Regions from separate parts of the Lysinibacillus sp. fkY74-1 genome, predicted to be linked through region 3. Evidence: riboswitches for the same ligand, from Rfam matches in the RefSeq annotation. Region 3 holds a riboswitch; each other region holds the start of a gene.

Region 1 (4,530 bases), 680 kb from region 3:
GAAATGAAAATGGCAGAGGTTTGGCAATTTCTGGTTTAATTTGTAGCGTGATCGGGATTATCATTCAAACCTTTGCAGTATTGTCTATTATCCTTTTTTATTCAATTACTGGTGTTTAGCTTAGTATTTGACCTTAGAAAATACCGTTTTAAGTTGGACGGGAAGAGGAAAAGTGGAAATGGCCATGAGTCAGGATACCAGCCTGTTACGAATACACACCATAAACCTCTTTTTTTGTGTTGAAAATGCATGACCTTCCCAAGCCCCCTGTTTTTAAGATTTTGCTCAAAGCTTTTTTTCTTTTTGAAGAATAATAGTTATACACATTACTATTTGTAAAGATGGTGAAACGATGGAACAGATGCTAAAGGAAATAATGTCTCCAAGTCATCAATATAAAGTTCAAATTATAAAACGGAGAGATGGTCTTTTTACAACAGAAGTATATATGTGGCAAGAAGACTGCGGATATGAATTTTGGAGTCCTATTAAAAAAGGATTGAGTTTGATTGAGACTGAGGAAGTAGCCGTAACAGTAGCCATTGAACAATTAAGACAATACTCTGGTGAAGTTATTACTCTTTAGTTACATCACTCAACGCTGTCAGATGTAGCGAGAATCGTTGAATCGCGTAGTTGTGCGTATAGGTTTGTCTGAGGTGCGTTTATAGGTTGTTTATGTTAGTATTTCAAAATGATGCAAGTGTCTTATCCCGATTTAACTCGCGGTTTTGCGTTAAAAAAATGAGCGCAGGAATCCCCTGCGCTCGTAACTTATTTTATCAAATATTACATAACTAATAACCTAAAATAAAAGTGTCGTAACTCCTTTTTTAAAAGCCGTTAATCATTCGCTAAAATTTATTCTCATGCGAGTATATACGCCGAAAAATAGATGAAGGTGATACGGATGTTAAAAAGAAGATATTCGGTAAAGGACGTATTAGGAGAAAACATTAACTAGTTTCGTTGATTTAATATGTGAAAAAGACGACCATTTTGCTGATTCGTTGGAAAAGACCAGAACGTATAGCGGTAAAGAAATTGAAGCTATTCAGTATTATGCTGCGTAGAGAATCCGAGGGGATTTCGAAAGAGATGACCCGCATGAAGCTGAGGAAGTATCATACCATCAAAGTAAATAGGAAGACATGTTGTCAGAATTTCAGAGTTTGTAAGATTAAGTGAAGAAATGGTTTGGAAAATATTGTGATATTTGACTTTAGAAATCCACTACTTTACAATTGATTTTAGTAATCTAATAGGAATGTGGAGTACACCCGATTCCTATGACAATTGAATAGCGTGTAGTAATAGGTGTAAATTGCGTGCAATTTGCTTAAAAGGGAAGTCGGTGTGAATCCGACACTGTCCCGCAACTGTAAATGTGAGCGACTTTTCAGCAACCACTGTCAAATGATGGGAAGGGGAAAAGTGGCGATGACCATGAGTCAGGATACCTGCCTGTTATGAGTACACACCATAAACCTACGAGGAATAGGAGGTGGCATGTTGACAAAACAGAATGCTCTGTTCGTCACAGTACGTCAAACGCCCAAAGTTCATGAAAGGGTTCATTTTCGAACTCCTTCACATTTACTTAGGGTTTGTTTGGCATTGTGTGATGAATCACATTAAAGCGAAGGATTTCCTCAAACATAGAAGGAAGTCCTTTTTGTTTTGAAAATATGTACGCAAAGGGGATGCACATAGGATGAATATTCATGCAACGATAACACAGGAAACGCCTTTTGTAGATATGACCATTTGTAAGCAGCCAAGGACAGAAATTGCTAAAAAAGCGAAAACAAGAATGGTGGTTGAATCACTGATTGATCAATTATTAGCAACGAAGCTGATTCGCAACAACCGCTTTTTTGAGCGAATTTTATATAATAAAGACATTATTTGGATAAGAAATGGTGAGGTAGAAGGCCATCTTTTTGCTCTGGCAACGTTAACGGATCAACTGAAAACGAAGACGAATAGCTTTATGATGTATATGCCGACGAACCCTATTATATATGAGGTGAACGGGGAGCCGTATCACTTAATTACACGCATTGATTCAACACGAGCAAAGCCTAACCTTGATCGCCTTTCACAAGAGCCCAATCCCGTGTTAAGCGCTGCACGTGTCAATGATTTACTATGCTCCATTGTTATACGTTTTTATGAAACTTATATAAATGATTTAATGGAAATTTCTCATCAGGATCAACTAATCGCATTCGCGCAGCAGGAATATAAACAATTTCTGGATGCGGTTCAGGAGTTAAATGGTGATCACTTAAATTGGCATCCACGAGGGAACGGCCATGAGCTATTGTTAACATTAATTGATCAACTACAAATATTAAAAAGTCAGCCTGGTAAAGTTTTAATCGACTTCACTAATACGCAGGGCTATGTGGTGGTTGAACCTGCTTATCAGGTCCATAAGCCCTCAAAGAAAGCTGTCGGTGCGATATGAAAACAAGCCCTCCATGAAGCGGGGGGCTTGTTTTATTTATGCCAGCGTATCATGCTTCATCTGAGGCTATTAGCCTAACACACCGTCCTTGCAAATACTTTACTTGACTTATCCCTGAAAGTGCATGGCTGCTTGAGCCTCTTGCCAAGGGACAGTATAGCCTTTGCCTTTAGCGCAAAAAATGCTGGAAGAACTGTATTCAGGGTCCGCATTTTTATCATAGCCTATCTGGGCTATTACTTCTTCTGCATTATGACACACATCATAGCCATCAAATTGGAGGGTAAGTGAGCCTTTCCCATTGGTATAGGCAGCAAAGATTGTGCTATAGCTCATAAAGGTTGCTACAGGTGCACGTCCTGTCAAAACAACGTCAGTTTCGGTGAGGTCTGGGTCGTCGAATGTGCCGGCAGCCTGTTGAATGTCAGTCATCATACGGCCAATAAAATCATTGGAAGCTTTCATTTTAAAGCGATAATATGGCTCAAGCAGGATGTTCTGTGCTTGTTCTAGTCCTTGACGTAGTGCTCGGAAAGTAGCTTCTCGGAAATCACCACCAGAGGTATGCTCATTGTGACCACGCCCCGTTAATAGCGTAAAATGAATATCTGTGACGGCGTAGCCTGTGAGTAAGCCGTGATGATCACGCTCAAACAAGTGCTTCTCAACGAGACGCTGGTTGCCCACTGATAAATCATCGGCATGACAGGCATTACTAAAGGTAATTCCTGCTCCGCGTTCATTAGGCTCCATTAATAAATGAACCTCTGCATAATGCTTGAGTGGCTCAAAATGACCGTAGCCTGTAACGGTTGTCCCAATTGTCTCCATATATAATATTTGCGGCTCTCCAAAAGAAATGTGTAATGCAAAACGTTTCAATAACACGTCAATCAGGACTTCTAACTGAATGACACCCATTATGTGCACATGGATTTCCTGAAATTTTTCCTGCCACACGACACGCAATGACGGCTCCTCGGCCTCTAGTAAACGGAAAATCCTTAATACTTCTTTTATATGTTGCTCACCCTCATATTGAACTTTTGCCTGTAATGTAGGGACAAGCTCATAGGGCAGTGATAGCAATTTACTGCCAATTCGATCCCCAATATTTGCCTGACTGAGCCCTTTAACAGCGAAGATTTCACCAGCCTCAACTTGCTGAACAGTTTCAAATCGACTGCCGTTATATAGGCGAATTTCTGTTACTTTTTCTGTGATATCTCCAAATGTAAATTCATCCCGAACATGTAACTTGCCTGTAAGGGCCTTGATGAACGTTAAACGTTGATGTCCATCATGGCGTATTTTAAAGACCTCTCCTTGAAAAGGTGCTTCTGGCTCGAAGTGAGTACCCGTTAGGAATGGAAGTTGAGCAATAAATTCCTCAATGCCTTCATCCTTCAACGCAGAACCTATAAAACAAGGAAAGGCATCCTCATTTTTAATCATCGTTTGTAGTCTAGTCATGCATTGGCGATGTTCCAATGTTTCATTCAAAAAGTTATCTAGCAGTTCTTCATCACGCTCTGCCAGCCATTCCATAATCGTGCTTGAAACATAGTTTTCCTGCAGTGGTTCATCTATGAGGATTACATGTTCTGAGAAATCCTTATGCAGCTGAGTCATAACAGCTCTCACATCTGCTCCGTCACGATCTATTTTATTAATAAAAAAGAATGTAGGGACATGATAGTTCCGTAAAAGCTGCCATACAGTTTCTGTATGACCCTGTATACCCTCTACAGCACTAATAATAATGATGGCATAATCCATGACACGAATGGCACGCTCCATCTCAGGGGAGAAATCGACATGCCCTGGTGTATCGATCAGCGTATATGTATCGTCGCCGATAGTCATGCGACCTTGCTCGGCAAATATTGTAATGCCACGTTTACGCTCAAGCTCATGATTATCTAAATAGGCATCCTGATGATCGACACGCCCCCGCGCTTGAATACTATTGGTATGATAAAGCATTTGCTCAGAAAAGGTTGTTTTTCCTGCATCAACATGAGCAAGAACCCCAATCGTCTTGTACATACTAAATC
Region 2 (4,530 bases), 1.7 Mb from region 3:
AAGCAGTCTTTCAAGTATTATTACGGTGGTTAGAAAAATATGATAGAAAATAAATTACAGCAGGCTGAGGTCGTAGCAATTGTGGGACCAACTGCTTCTGGAAAAACAGCGTTAAGTATTGAACTTGCCAAAAAGTATAATGGAGAAATCATTAATGGTGACTCAATGCAAGTTTATAAAGGGCTAGATATAGGTACGGCGAAAATTACGGAAGAAGAGATGGAGGGAGTTCCTCATCATTTACTAAGTTTTCTGGAGCCGACAGCATCATTTTCAGTGGCCGACTATCAAAAGCTAGTAAGAGAGAAAATTGCAGACATACAAGCTCGTCATAAGCTACCGATTATCGTAGGTGGGTCAGGCTTATATGTACAAGCTGTTCTGTTTGATTTCCAATTTACTGATGAAAAAGTGGATGAGGCAGCACGTCAAGCCTATTATGATGAATTAGCGAAGCTTGGTCCCGAGGCAATGCACGATAAATTAAAACAACTAGACCCTCAAACTGCAGAAGCCATTCATCCAAATAATACACGTCGTGTCATTCGCGCATTAGAGATGCTAGAATTAAGCGGTGTATCGAAGGCAGCTGAAGCTCAAAATCGAGGCGAGGTACCTCTCTATAATCACTTGATTTTAGGGCTAGGTCAAAATATGTCACGAGAGGTGCTTTATGACCGTATTAACCGCCGTGTCGATTTGATGATGGAGAATGGTCTTTTAGAAGAGGTCCAAGGGCTATGGCAACAAAATATCCGGGGTGTGCAGTCTATACAAGCCATTGGTTATAAGGAATTATATGATTATTTAGATGGCAAATGTTCACTAGAAGGCGCCATAGACAGCTTAAAACAAAATTCTCGTCGCTATGCGAAAAGGCAACTTACTTATTTCCGCAATAAAATGGATGTCCATTTTGTGATGACAGGTGAACAATTATAAAATTAAAGAAAAATTTCTAAAAATTACTAATTGATAAATTGGTAGAACGTGCTACTATAGGAATGAAGAGGTAGAAAGTTAGTAGGGAGGCTATTTGATGAAATCAATCAACTTGCAAGATACGTTCTTGAACCAACTACGTAAAAACAGTGTTTTTGTAACTGTATTTCTATTAAACGGATTTCAGTTAAAAGGGACTGTGAAATCATATGATAATTTTACAGTTCTATTATTGGATGCTGATAATAAGCAGCACCTGATTTACAAGCACGCTATTTCTACATTCGTTCCAGCAAAACCAATAGAATTTTTAGAGACAGAAGCATAAAAAGATTGTTAAACAGTTAGTGTACTCCACACTGGCTGTTTTTTTTGCTTCAGGCTATAATGATAAAGGAAATAGATATTTGGAGGACGAGTTTGATGAAATCAATGGAAACAACACAATTATTAGAACTATTAGATGCAAATGAAGACCTATATATTATTGATGTTCGTGAAGAGGATGAAGTAGCACACGGCATGATTCCTGGCGCTCAGCATATCGCTCTTGGGACAATCCCAGAACGTCTAGAGGAATTAGATGAAACAAAGCCATATATTATCGTTTGTAAGGCTGGTGGCCGTTCAGCTAATGCTTGTTCTTATTTAGAAGCACAAGGATTTGATGTGACAAACCTAGAAGGTGGCATGTTAGCTTACGATGGCGAATTAGAATTTAAATAATGACATAATGAAAAAAGAAAGAGTGTATACTCTTTCTTTTTTCATGTGCTTATTTTTGGAGTGAGTCCATGATGAGGCTAAAGTTTTTTTCAAAGTTCATGTACGGGTTCACATTTTTTTGCCCCCGAACCTTTGAAGCATAACTGGCAAAATTTAAACCAGCACCGTATATTTGTAAAGCGCCATTCGCCAGGTCTCCCTTTTTTAGAAGCTCAATGCCATCCTGTAAGAAATTTTCACTCTCATCGAAGTGACATTCCGCCATGTATTTATCTCCACTATAATATAATTTCAAATTTTCTATAATGACATACGCCGTTCCTTCACTGATGAAAGCATCAACATTCATTAATAACTGATTAATCGGTTTTACTAACTGCGCATATTGACTATCATAGTTTTCACAAGTCTCTGCAATAGCGTTTCTTAATTCTCTTGCGTGCACTCTAACTCCTCCTTAAAGAAAATTTTATCCTTACCTAATGAAGTAATTAGTGATTCATTTTCCCTTTATCTATAAAACATACTCTTTAATTTTCTGAAATATGTTACAATTATATCGGTGAAGGAGGGATTTGTATGTTTCGTTCAATAGCACCCCCAACAATGTCTTTACAGTAGAATCTACTGGTAAGGCATACAATAACAGTTTGCTCATTTTCAATAGATTCTACTGTGTAGGTTAATACTTATACGTAGAAAGTAGGAATTGTAATGAGCGGAAAATTAGCGTTTGTATTATCCATGATTATTTTTGGCGCAGTTGGTGTTTTTGCCAAGTATATACCTTTATCTTCAAGTGAAATCGCTTTTTGGATGAGCTTAATTGGTGCTTGTTTTTTGATAGTGATTTTTATTTATAAAAAGGAAAGCTTTACGAAAAGAAGTATTCTCAAAAATAAGTGGAAATTAGTACTTTCTAGTGTTGCCTTATGTGGGAATTGGATTTTTTTATTTCAGGCTTATAAAGAAACAACAATTGCTAATGCTGCACTTAGTTATTATGTTGCACCAGTACTCGTTATCTGTTTATCTCCAATTATCTTAAAGGAGAAGCTAGTTGGCAGAAAAATGATGTATGTCTGTGTGGCCCTTATCGGACTTTATTTGATTGTCCAAAGTCAAGGCACTGGGGACAGTAAACAATTTATTGGCATTGTCTACGGTCTTATCGCCGCATGCTTTTACACAGCTCTAACATTTACAAATAAATGTATAGGTAACATAAAAGAACCAGGAAATACATTAATTCAACTAGCTTTAGCAGCATTTTTCCTTTGTTTTTATATACTTGGGACAACAGGATTTCAGGTCATGACAATCAGTTTTAAGTCAGTCTTACTATTAATAGTATTAGGTATTGTCCATGCAGGAGTTGGATTTTTATTGTTCTTTTGGGGCATGTCAAAGCTGAAAGGGCAAAGTATAGCCATCCTTAGCTATATAGATCCACTGACATCATTAGTCATTTCAACGATGTTTATTGGAGAAAAAATGACGCTACTACAACTAATAGGAGCGATACTATTATTAGGGTCAACATTGCTAAGTGAGCTAGAAAAAAATAGGTAGCCGAAGAAATGATACAAGTAACGCATTCAAATATTGACAGAAAAAATACTCTGTCGTAGATTAAAAGTAGTTTAATATAAGCATTAGGTGCCCATTAAGGGAGAATAGGGAATAAAGTGAAAAACTTTAGCGGACCCGCCACTGTAAAAGGGAGTTTAATAGTGAAGACCACTAGCTCATTGCTGGGAAGGTACTATGAAATGTTGAACTTAAGCCAGGAGACCTGCCTATTTGCTTTAAGAATATAGATGATGGAAAAGTCTGTAGTTTATTTGTCATGACAATAAACTACAGGCTTTTATTTTGTCTTCATGAAGAACGAGAGGAGAAATGACAATGCAATTATTACATGACACGATTCAAAACATTCAAGGCGCTGATAAAAATAGTAGGGAGCAAGCAAGAAAACGAATAGATATTCTTTGTAAGCCTCCAGGAAGCTTAGGGAAATTGGAGTCCATTGCTGTGCAACTATCTGGAATTACAGGCCAGTTATATCCGATGATTGATAAAAAGGTGATGATTGTCTGTGCAGCAGATCATGGAGTTTGTGAAGAAGGCGTGACGCCGAATCCTCAAGAGGTTACTTTATTTCAAACATTGAATTTTCCGAAGGGAGGTACAGGTGTTTGTGCAATTGCAAGTGTGACCAATACCAAAGTTGTAACGGTAGATGTTGGAGTTAAGGAGGATATCCCTCTCAATGCGGACGTAATCATCCAAAAGGTGAAATATGGAACAGGTAATATAGCACAGGGCCCTGCTATGTCTAGAGAGGAGGCTATTCAATCCATAGAAGTGGGGATTCGTGTGGCAACAGACGAAATTACAAAAGGGGCCAACCTACTTGGAACAGGTGAGATGGGCATTGGTAATACAACGCCGAGCACAGCAATCTTAGCTGTTTTGACTGGCTATGACCCTATTCAAATAACCGGGTTTGGAGCAGGTGTTGGTCAAGGAGGAATTGCTCATAAAGCAGCGGTCATTGAAAAAGCAATTATGCTTAACCAACCAAATCCTAACGATATCATTGATGTACTAGCTAAAGTTGGAGGGCTAGAGATTGGGGCTATGGCTGGTATTATACTTGCTGCCGCAAGTCACCGAAAACCTGTTGTGATTGATGGTTTTATTTCGACTATTGCTGCGCTTATAGCTTATCAAATTGAACCGAAAGTAAAGGACTTTATCATACCTTCTCATGCTTCGGAGGAACCCGGAGCTAAAATAGCCGCTGAATTGTTGGGAGTGGAACCGATGCTGCATATGAATATGCGGTTAGGAGAA
Region 3 (4,530 bases):
AGCTCTGTTACTTCAGTTTGTGCCACAGCCCAGGCTATTTTTTCTTCAATTTTTTCCGTAGACCAACCTAAATTCAATGGACCATAGGCTATATCTTGCTTAACGGTTCCTGAAAAAAGCTGATTATCAGCATCTTGAAAGACAATTCCCACCTGTTGGCGAAGTGCTTTTAATGCTTTTCTACTATATTGAAGTTCGTTCCCATTAAATGAAATGGTTCCGGCTGTCGGTTTCAAAATGCCATTAAGATGTTGAAATAAAGTGGATTTTCCTGCTCCATTATGACCGAGTATAGCGATTTTTTTCCCTTTTGGAATGTCTAGTGAAATATCTGTCAAAGCCTTTGTTCCATCTGCATAGGCATAAGACAAATTAGTCAGTTGAAAATAATATGCTGTCATGAGAAGTATCCTCCATATACGATAAGGAATAAAAAAATAGCCATCATGCCGAGCCAGTTTTTTTTATTATAGACGGCCGTTTCGTGCCAATAAACCGTTTCACCGCCACGTGCCTGCATGGCATTGTTAAGCTCTCGACTACGCTGAAACATTTCAATAAACAACGCTGTAATCAGCATAGACATCGAACGTAACCATTGCATGGGTGAATGATGGCCAAGGCGGGCTTGCTGGGCTAAATGAATTTTTTGCATGCTTTCGAAAAAAATAAAAATAAAACGATAGGTGAGTTCTACTAACTCAACTAATAAAGGAGGGAGCCTCCATTGGCGAAGCACATAACAAATCTCTTGTACAGATGTTGTTAAAATTAAAAAATATAAGCAGCTTATACTGCCGAGTACGATAAAGAATAGCTGCTGTGCGGTAGCGATACTGGCTCTCCCAATAAAAATTGTCCAGCTCATATACGTAAATGATCCCATATGGGCTGGTAATACATGCGTTGCTGGCGCTATCGAAATTAGGATGGAGATGAGACTTGTGAATAAGAAAAATCCTGGTAGTAATAATAGCTTCGCATAGTATTTTAGTGGGATTTTCGCACCCCAAATGATAAAAGCACTCATTACAAAAAATGTAATGAGTGAAAGTCGTTCCTCTCTCATAATAAGCGTGAATAAAAGTAGTCCTAATGAAAATATCATTTTTTCTAGAGGATGAACGTACGCTAGCTTATTGAGATACGCATACTTATCAATGAGTAACATCATTCTTAACCTTCTTTATGTTTGCCACGCATATAGCCGATAAAGTAGCCGATAAAACCAGCACCAATAGCTGCTTGTAGCACGAATAATAAGCTTTCAATTTCACCACTGGGCGGTTCCCATAAACTATCAAACCATGGCTCATACTCTGCATTAATCTCTCCAATGGCAGCTTCGGCTTCACCATCAGCTCCGCCAAATTCTGCTCCCTTTTGGACGAAGAGCGGGATAATGGCCAATAGCACTACAATCGCTAATAGTAATAAATTTCGTTTCATATTAGTGCGCCTCCTTTGTAGAGAAAACACGTAAAGACTTTAATTCGCTAATATTATATTTTTTCAAGAAGTTCATGACAATAACTGTTAATATCCCTTCACTCACAGCTAACGGGATTTGTGTTAAGGCAAAAATACTTGCGAACTTTGTAAATGAAGCCATAAAGCCACCGACTTCAGATGGGAAGGCAAGTGCTAATTGAATAGAAGTCACCACATATGTACCTAAATCCCCAAGCATAGCCGCAAAGAAAATAGCTAATGAAAACGATAACCCCATTTTTTGCGCCCCTTTAAATACAAAGTAGACGATAAACGGACCTACGATAGCCATCGAAAATGCATTAGCCCCTAATGTTGTGATTCCACCATGTGCTAAAAGTAAAGATTGAAATAATAAAACAATTGTCCCGATGACACTCATCGCTAACGGTCCAAATAAGACTGTTCCGAGACCTACCCCTGTTGGATGTGAACAGCTCCCTGTAACTGAAGGGATTTTTAAGGCTGATAGAACAAAGGCAAATGCACCAGACAGTCCCAGAATCATTTTTGTTTCTGGGTTTTCTTCGATTGTTTTACGAATAGAGCGCAATCCTAAAATAATAAATGGGACGGAGATTACCCACCAAAAAATAGCCCATTCGATTGGTAAAAAACCTTCCATGATATGCATGGCGAAGGCACGTTTTGGCACCATTAAAAAAGCCAATACAAAATAACTAAGTTTCCACCAAGACAGCTTCAATTTTCTTCCTCCAAACTATAAATAGATTTTTAGAATGTAGCGTGCGTAATAAAAAAAGCACTTTTCCGTTGTTGGAAAAGTGCATAGCTAAAAAAGCAAATAACATTCTCATCTGCTAAGCCGCACACCTATCCTCGTAGGATGAAACGATCACATATTTTCGGCAGGTCTCCTGGCTCTAGTTCAACACTTTATAGGTCTTCCCATCCATTGGACAGTGACATTTTCTATAAAGCTCCCTATTACAGTGGCGGGACCGCGCCGGACTTGAACCGGCTTCCCTTTTAAGTAAAATGACGAGCATTTTACACCAAAAATAGTAAGTTGTGAGATTTCACGACAAAGTGTACCACGAATTTCCATAAATATGCTATACTTTTTTATAAAAATTTTGAAATAGACTATCAATTTCGAAAATTCTGATTACTAAGGATTTTGAGAATAAAAGGGAACAACCCCAATTTTAAATAACCAAAAATTCTCTGATAAAATTGATAAATTTGTCATGAATTTTTAAAGAAATATTGAAATTTTAAAATAATAAGATATGATTAAGACAGTTTTCTATTAAATATACAATTAAAAATTTCATATAAAACGTCGATAAGTGCTCGAAAAACTCGAGATAATAGGGAAATTGGTGAAAGTCCAATACAGCCCCCGCTACTGTAATAGCTGATGAAATCGCAATGCCACCTGTGCAAACTAGGGAAGGTGCGACAGTAAAATGAAGCTTAAGTCAGGAAACCTGCTTATCAGATTGTGCATGCAAACTTTTCGGAGGGAGAAGTTGAAGCAAAAGCGAGGATCTGTCTTTCAGTCTATTCGTTTTTATTTGGCTTCTACAAACCTTTACTCTTCGGGAGAGTAAAGGTTTTTCTTTTTCCAAAAGCAAAAGAGGGGAGACATAAAATGACAACGTGGAATTTAGAGGGGATGAAAACACATCTCTTTATTTGCAATGGCAGTAGCTGTATGAACAAGGATGGAGAAGAAATTACCCAAGCTATACGGGACGAAATACAGCGAAACGCACTAGATAAAGAAATACATACGACAAGAACACGCTGTAATGGACGATGTAAGGATGCTTGTGTGGTTATTGCTTACCCCCAGGGGAATTGGTACCGTGTACCATCAACGGAGCATGCTAGAACACTTGTACAGGATTTGCATCATGAATCCTTACATAGCGATCATGTTTATACACTTCGGGAAGGGACATTGCAGCGAACAGCGCAAACGACAGCCATTAAAGGGATTGAAAAGGTGAAAGAGGGGTAAAAACATGGCGCAAAAAGGGAAAATTTTCGTAGTAGGCTTTGGACCTGGAGACTTTAAGCATATTACAACACGTGCAGTAGAGGCTTTACAACAAAGTGATATGATCATAGGCTATAAAACCTATGTTGAGCTGATTCAAGATTTAGTGAGTGCAAAATCTATTGTCAGTACAGGCATGACAGAAGAAGTGTCCCGTGCTCAGGAGGCAGTTCGTCAAGCAGAGGCAGGAAGTATAGTTTCGGTCATTTCGAGTGGAGATGCGGGCGTTTATGGTATGGCGGGATTAGTGTATGAAGTTTTAATTGAGCTAGGCTGGACAGAGGCAACTGGTATTGAAGTCGAGATTGTCCCGGGTATTTCAGCCATCAATTCATGTGCTAGTTTACTTGGTGCACCGATTATGCATGATGCTTGTACCATTAGTTTAAGTGACCACCTCACTCCGTGGAATTTAATTGCGAAGCGTGTGGAAGCTGCAGCAATGGCCGATTTTGTCATTGCTCTATACAATCCTAAAAGCGGTCGCCGTACAAGACAAATTGTCGAAGCACAGCGAATTCTTTTAGAATATCGTTCACCTGACACTCCAGTAGGGCTTGTGAAAAGTGCCTATCGAGAACGTCAAGAAGTGACGATGACCACATTGGCAGACATGTTGGAACATGATATCGGTATGCTGACAACCGTCATTATCGGAAACTCATCTACGTTTTTCTATGATAATAAAATGATTACGCCACGTGGCTACCAACGTAAATATACACTTGGCGAGGAAAAGCAGCCATTACGTCCACATCAGCGTTTACGGGAAGAAAATGAGCCATGGGCGATGAATCAAGAGACAGGAACAGCACGCAATGACTTTGCGGCAGACCCCAATGCAGGGCGAATGAATAAACCCAGTGTAGCCGTTATGCCAAAGCCGAAAAAAACGGCACTTGAAATGGCTACAGCGGCACTTGCAATGGTAAAGGGAACAAATGCTATCAAGGTTACTCCAAAGCTTGTACAACAAAAAATAGAATCCATTTTTGAATTAGCAGTGAGCC
Region 4 (4,530 bases), 1.4 Mb from region 3:
AATTTCTACAGCAAAACAATTCCTTGGTCGTCCATATGTATGGGGTGGTAATAATCCAACTTCAGGGTTTGACTGTTCTGGTCTTGTACAATGGTCTTACAAACAAGCAGGCGTTTCTTTACCACGTACTGCATCACAACAATATTTAGCAACACAACGTATTTCTGCTGGTGAAGCACGTGTTGGTGACTTAGTATTCTTTAGCTATGGCTCAGGTGTAGCGCATGTAGGTATCTACTTAGGTAACAACACAATGATTGATGCTCAAAATAATGGTGTTGTCATTGAATCACTTGATTGGTGGAATCAATATTTAGTAGGCTTTGGTCGAATTCAATAAGCCACCATATTATATAGACGATTAACTTGATAAAAAGGTCATCTTTGTAAAGGAAAAATACAAAGATGACCTTTTTTATTGGGATTAAATTTTAAAGTTCACTTTAATGATGCCTGTTTCCTTCAAGGCGATAAAGAAAATAATGACAAAGGGTCCAATAAGCAAACCGATAATTCCAAATAACTGTAGACCAATAAACATAGCAATTAATGTTGGTAAAGTTGATAAACCGATATGGTCTCCCATTAGTTTAGGCTCGACTACACGACGAATAATGAGTAAAATAGCAGCTAAGATGAATAATTTTACAGCAATAGCTGTGTTTCCCATTAAAAGGTGATAAAACCCCCACGGTGCTAGAATAATGATGGAGCCTAAAAAAGGGACTATATCTATCAGCCAAATAATAATAGTCATCGTTATGGCGTATTTCGGCTGGATTAATAAAAGTCCAACAAGTGTAACGCCTCCAATAATGAAGCTTACAAATAAATGTGCTTTCATATAGCCTAATGTTGCATCCTTTAAACGGTTTAAAATAATTTTTATTTTCTTTGCTGTATTAGGCTTTAAATACTTATAAGTAATGCGCTTCAATTTTGGCAGATCAAGCATAAATAGGAATAGGGCAATCATATAGACGAGAAGACTGATAAATAGCCTTGGAATCTCTGAAAAGAAGGCTGAAACTTTGCTATAATTAAAGAAACTTAAAAAAGTTTCTTCAATTTTCTTTATGAAATCCATTGTGGTTTTTTGAAGCGAAGTACTAACTTCAGGTGGAAAGTCTTCAGTGTATTTAGAAATATTTTCTTGCATATGAAGCCACATATCTGATAGCTTGGAAATATAATAGGGAGCTTGCTTAGACAATAAAATTATTTGCGTCATGATCTGTGTAATTGAAATATAGCAAATAATAGAAATTATAATGACACTCACTATGTATATAAAGGCAACTGCAATTTTTCGAGACATTTTCCAGCGCCTTTTAAAGAACATGACGATCGGTTCAAGGAAAAATGCGCTAATAGCTGCTAATATTAACGGCATAGATACAGGAATAATAAAATAAGCAGCTATAATTAGGGACAGAATCACTAGCAATCGAAAAATCAATTTCCTAGCATTAAATTTATTCATAAACTCACCTTCTTTGCGAAAAAAATTAAGTTAAGTGTACCATAAATAAAGTTTAATGACGTTCTGAAACAATAAAGGTAGGGATAAATTATGGAAAAAGAGATTTTGCAACTTTTTAATAATCTAACAGAGCGTAATCGAGATATACAATATGAATCTTACGAGGAACTGATGAAAATTCTGCAGGAGCCCGTAGATTGGACATATGCAGTGTGGGAACAGCTTGTACAAGCACTTACATATAAAAATGGCCATGCCCGTGCACTTGCCGCGCAAATTTTATGTGCTTTAGCTGCAAACAGTGATCCCGAAGAAAGAGTATTGGAAGATTTTTTAAAGATTTGGGCTGTGACCTATGATGATAAGCCTGTCACGGCAAGGCATACATTACAAGCTATTTGGAAAATTGGTTTAGCAGGCCAAGTACAAAGCGATTTAGTTGTATCTTTTTTAGCCAAGAGATTTCAAACTTGTTTAGATGAGAAGCATCCTACTCTCATTCGCTATGATATTATTGTATCCTTAAAAAAATTATATGATCATACGAGTGATTCTAAATTATTAGACATAGCACATCGATTAATTAATGAAGAGCAAAATGTTAAATATAAAAAGAAATATAAGTCAGCCATCCGTTCCTAGTAACGAGATGGTGTTTTTTGTGCAAACTCTTTGGTTATTGGAGAATAGTCAATTATAATATATGAAAAAAACAAAAGGGGTTAGGGAATGAGCATTTATAATTATTTAGTACGAAAGCCGAATGGTGAAATTTTATCAATGGAAACATTTCGCGGAAAAACATTGCTAATAGTTAATACAGCTAATCAGTGCCGATTTACATATCAATTTGAAGACTTACAAAAAATGTACGATAAATATGGAAAAAATAATTTTGTCGTTCTAGGTTTTCCTTGCGATCAATTTGGCCACCAAAATCCAGAAGATGGAGAGGAAACTGCGCATCTTTGTAAAGTAAACTACGGAGTTACATTCCCCATTTTTGAGCTTATCCAAGTAAATGGTGAGACGACACATCCTTTATTTAATTATTTAAAACATGAAGTCGATTTCCGTGAATTCGGGAAAGCAAGCATGCAGGAGAAAATGCTGGCTGAGGCGATCGTTCAATTTGCTCCAAGTTTCTTAGATGGTCGAAATATTCGCTGGAATTTTACTAAATTTTTAGTAGATGCAAGCGGAAAAACCGTAGCTCGCTTTGAGCCTACAGACTCACAGCTTGATATTGAGCAAGCAATTGAAAAAGTATTATAGTCGAGTAACTTTAATGCTATGATATCGCCTATAAAACGAGTATCCTTTTTGTACGTAACTATTTTTTCCTATCAATCTATGATAAACTGCATTACAAGTGAATTATTCTTGCAGAATAAAGGTGCTTGCTAGCATAATCGGGAATTCGGTAAAAGCCGAAGCTGTTTCCGCAACTGTAAGTACAGCCATTATAAAGATTAGCCACTGTTTCGTAGGAAATGGGAAGGTTCTTTATAGCTATTATATATTTCATATAATAGCATTGTACAAGCCAGGAGACCGACCTTTATTTGAACGTATAACAACTCTTCGGAAGCTAGGAGGATATACGGCAAATACATAGGCAGTGTCGTGTTTGTATGACAATCATTATGTTATTTTCGTCGTTCCTTTGCGTGAGGAGCGACGTTTTTTTATGTACTGAACAAGCGAGAATTTTCATTTGGAAAAATGGGGGGATAGTAGATTGAAAAAAGATGCACGTTATTCTTGTTATCCTTTTATGCGTGAGAGGGCTTCAACTGTCGATTTTGAGATTCGCACAGATAGTTTAACAACGCATATAGGGGTTGCACTAGCTGTAGTGAAGAAAGAGGATGTCCAGGCTGTTGCAGATGATTTAATGCAGATTTTACCTATGGCTTATCATGTTAATGGCTCTGTTCGTGGAAAGCTAGCAGTTACAGATGAAGATCTATCCTGGTTAAGTGCGCGCTATGATTTTTATGTTCGTCATGTGAAGGATGAGATTCAAAATTTTGTTTTACCTCAAGGAACAGAGGCGGCGGCTGCTCTACATCTTTGCCGTAGTGAGGCGAAAAAATCGTATCGAACTTTACACAAGGTTTCAGAAGAACAAGAGGTGCCGTCTATTCTCTTTGATTATTTAGGCTTATTAGCCAATGTATGTTTTGTAATGGCTGTCTATATGAATCAACAAGCCGGAATAGCTGAAATTCCGTTTATGAGTAAATCCTATCCAATGAAAAAGAAAAAGGTGAATAATAATGAAGAAACTATTTAATTTACACTGGCTATCGGTCTTATTGCTAGCGCTCGTTTTAGCAGGTTGTGGTACCGCGGGAGATACAAAAAATAAGGATGTGTCTCAAGATGAACAAAAGATTGAGCAAACAAGTTATAAAGTAACCGATGATCGTGGTGTGGAAATAGAGTTTAAGGAAGTGCCAAAAACAGTTGTGTCTTTACAACCTAGTAACACAGAAATTCTATTTGCACTAGGGGTTGGCGATAAAATTGTAGGTGCCACTGAATATGATACTTATCCAGAAGCAGCTCAAAAAATCGAACGTGTTTCTGATACTGTGAATTATAACAGTGAGCGAATTATAGCGTTAAAGCCAGATGTTGTGATTGCGTATACGATTGGTAAGAAGGATGCACTTAAGCCACTCGAAGATGCAGGAATTAAAGTGTTTGTTATTCAATCAGCGGCTACATTCGATGATGTATATGGAGATATCGAACAAATTGCTGCCGTTATGGATGTGAAGGATAAAGGAAAGGCATTAAACGAAGAAATTAAAGCAAAAATCGCTGATGTGAAAACAAAGGTTAAAGAAGTAAAAACACCCAAAAATGTTTATTTAGAGATTAGTCCAAAGCCAGAAATATATACAGCAGGCTCTAGCACTTTCCAACAAGAAATACTAAATACGGCAAATGTAAAGAATGTGTTTGCAGATTTAAATGGCTGGAAGCTAGTATCTGAGGAAGATGTTATTGCGAGAAATCCAGACGTCATTTTAACA

The links. Region 3 has a riboswitch for cobalamin ahead of ACE1MS_RS13905 (energy-coupling factor ABC transporter permease). Riboswitches for the same ligand answer to the same signal wherever they lie in the genome.
Region 1: linked by a shared signal. The riboswitch ahead of ACE1MS_RS10455 (hypothetical protein) and the one ahead of ACE1MS_RS13905 (energy-coupling factor ABC transporter permease) in region 3 are both predicted to bind cobalamin.
Region 2: linked by a shared signal. The riboswitch ahead of cobT (nicotinate-nucleotide--dimethylbenzimidazole phosphoribosyltransferase) and the one ahead of ACE1MS_RS13905 (energy-coupling factor ABC transporter permease) in region 3 are both predicted to bind cobalamin.
Region 4: linked by a shared signal. The riboswitch ahead of ACE1MS_RS20890 (hypothetical protein) and the one ahead of ACE1MS_RS13905 (energy-coupling factor ABC transporter permease) in region 3 are both predicted to bind cobalamin.

What each region holds. Positions count from the first base shown of each region.
Region 1 covers NZ_CP170173.1:2,151,642-2,156,171, forward strand. The annotation lists gene ACE1MS_RS10445 (DUF4190 domain-containing protein) at 1-119, shown strand, start outside; gene ACE1MS_RS10450 (hypothetical protein) at 353-586, shown strand; cobalamin riboswitch at 1,299-1,482, shown strand; gene ACE1MS_RS10455 (hypothetical protein) at 1,715-2,473, shown strand; gene ACE1MS_RS10460 (GTP-binding protein) at 2,582-4,522, opposite strand.
Region 2 covers NZ_CP170173.1:1,166,669-1,171,198, forward strand. The annotation lists gene ACE1MS_RS05390 (alpha/beta fold hydrolase) at 1-53, shown strand, start outside; gene miaA (tRNA (adenosine(37)-N6)-dimethylallyltransferase MiaA) at 40-942, shown strand; gene hfq (RNA chaperone Hfq) at 1,040-1,270, shown strand; gene ACE1MS_RS05405 (rhodanese-like domain-containing protein) at 1,366-1,668, shown strand; gene ACE1MS_RS05410 (hypothetical protein) at 1,718-2,113, opposite strand; gene ACE1MS_RS05415 (DMT family transporter) at 2,383-3,240, shown strand; cobalamin riboswitch at 3,309-3,485, shown strand; gene cobT (nicotinate-nucleotide--dimethylbenzimidazole phosphoribosyltransferase) at 3,577-4,530, shown strand, end outside.
Region 3 covers NZ_CP170173.1:2,835,860-2,840,389, reverse strand. The annotation lists gene ACE1MS_RS13920 (energy-coupling factor ABC transporter ATP-binding protein) at 1-401, opposite strand, end outside; gene cbiQ (cobalt ECF transporter T component CbiQ) at 398-1,174, opposite strand; gene ACE1MS_RS13910 (energy-coupling factor ABC transporter substrate-binding protein) at 1,177-1,449, opposite strand; gene ACE1MS_RS13905 (energy-coupling factor ABC transporter permease) at 1,451-2,197, opposite strand; cobalamin riboswitch at 2,343-2,527, opposite strand; cobalamin riboswitch at 2,786-2,967, shown strand; gene ACE1MS_RS13900 ((2Fe-2S) ferredoxin domain-containing protein) at 3,110-3,481, shown strand; gene cobJ (precorrin-3B C(17)-methyltransferase) at 3,486-4,530, shown strand, end outside.
Region 4 covers NZ_CP170173.1:4,228,487-4,233,016, reverse strand. The annotation lists gene ACE1MS_RS20910 (C40 family peptidase) at 1-340, shown strand, start outside; gene ytvI (sporulation integral membrane protein YtvI) at 425-1,483, opposite strand; gene ACE1MS_RS20900 (hypothetical protein) at 1,574-2,125, shown strand; gene ACE1MS_RS20895 (glutathione peroxidase) at 2,213-2,758, shown strand; cobalamin riboswitch at 2,861-3,060, shown strand; gene ACE1MS_RS20890 (hypothetical protein) at 3,225-3,782, shown strand; gene ACE1MS_RS20885 (ABC transporter substrate-binding protein) at 3,766-4,530, shown strand, end outside.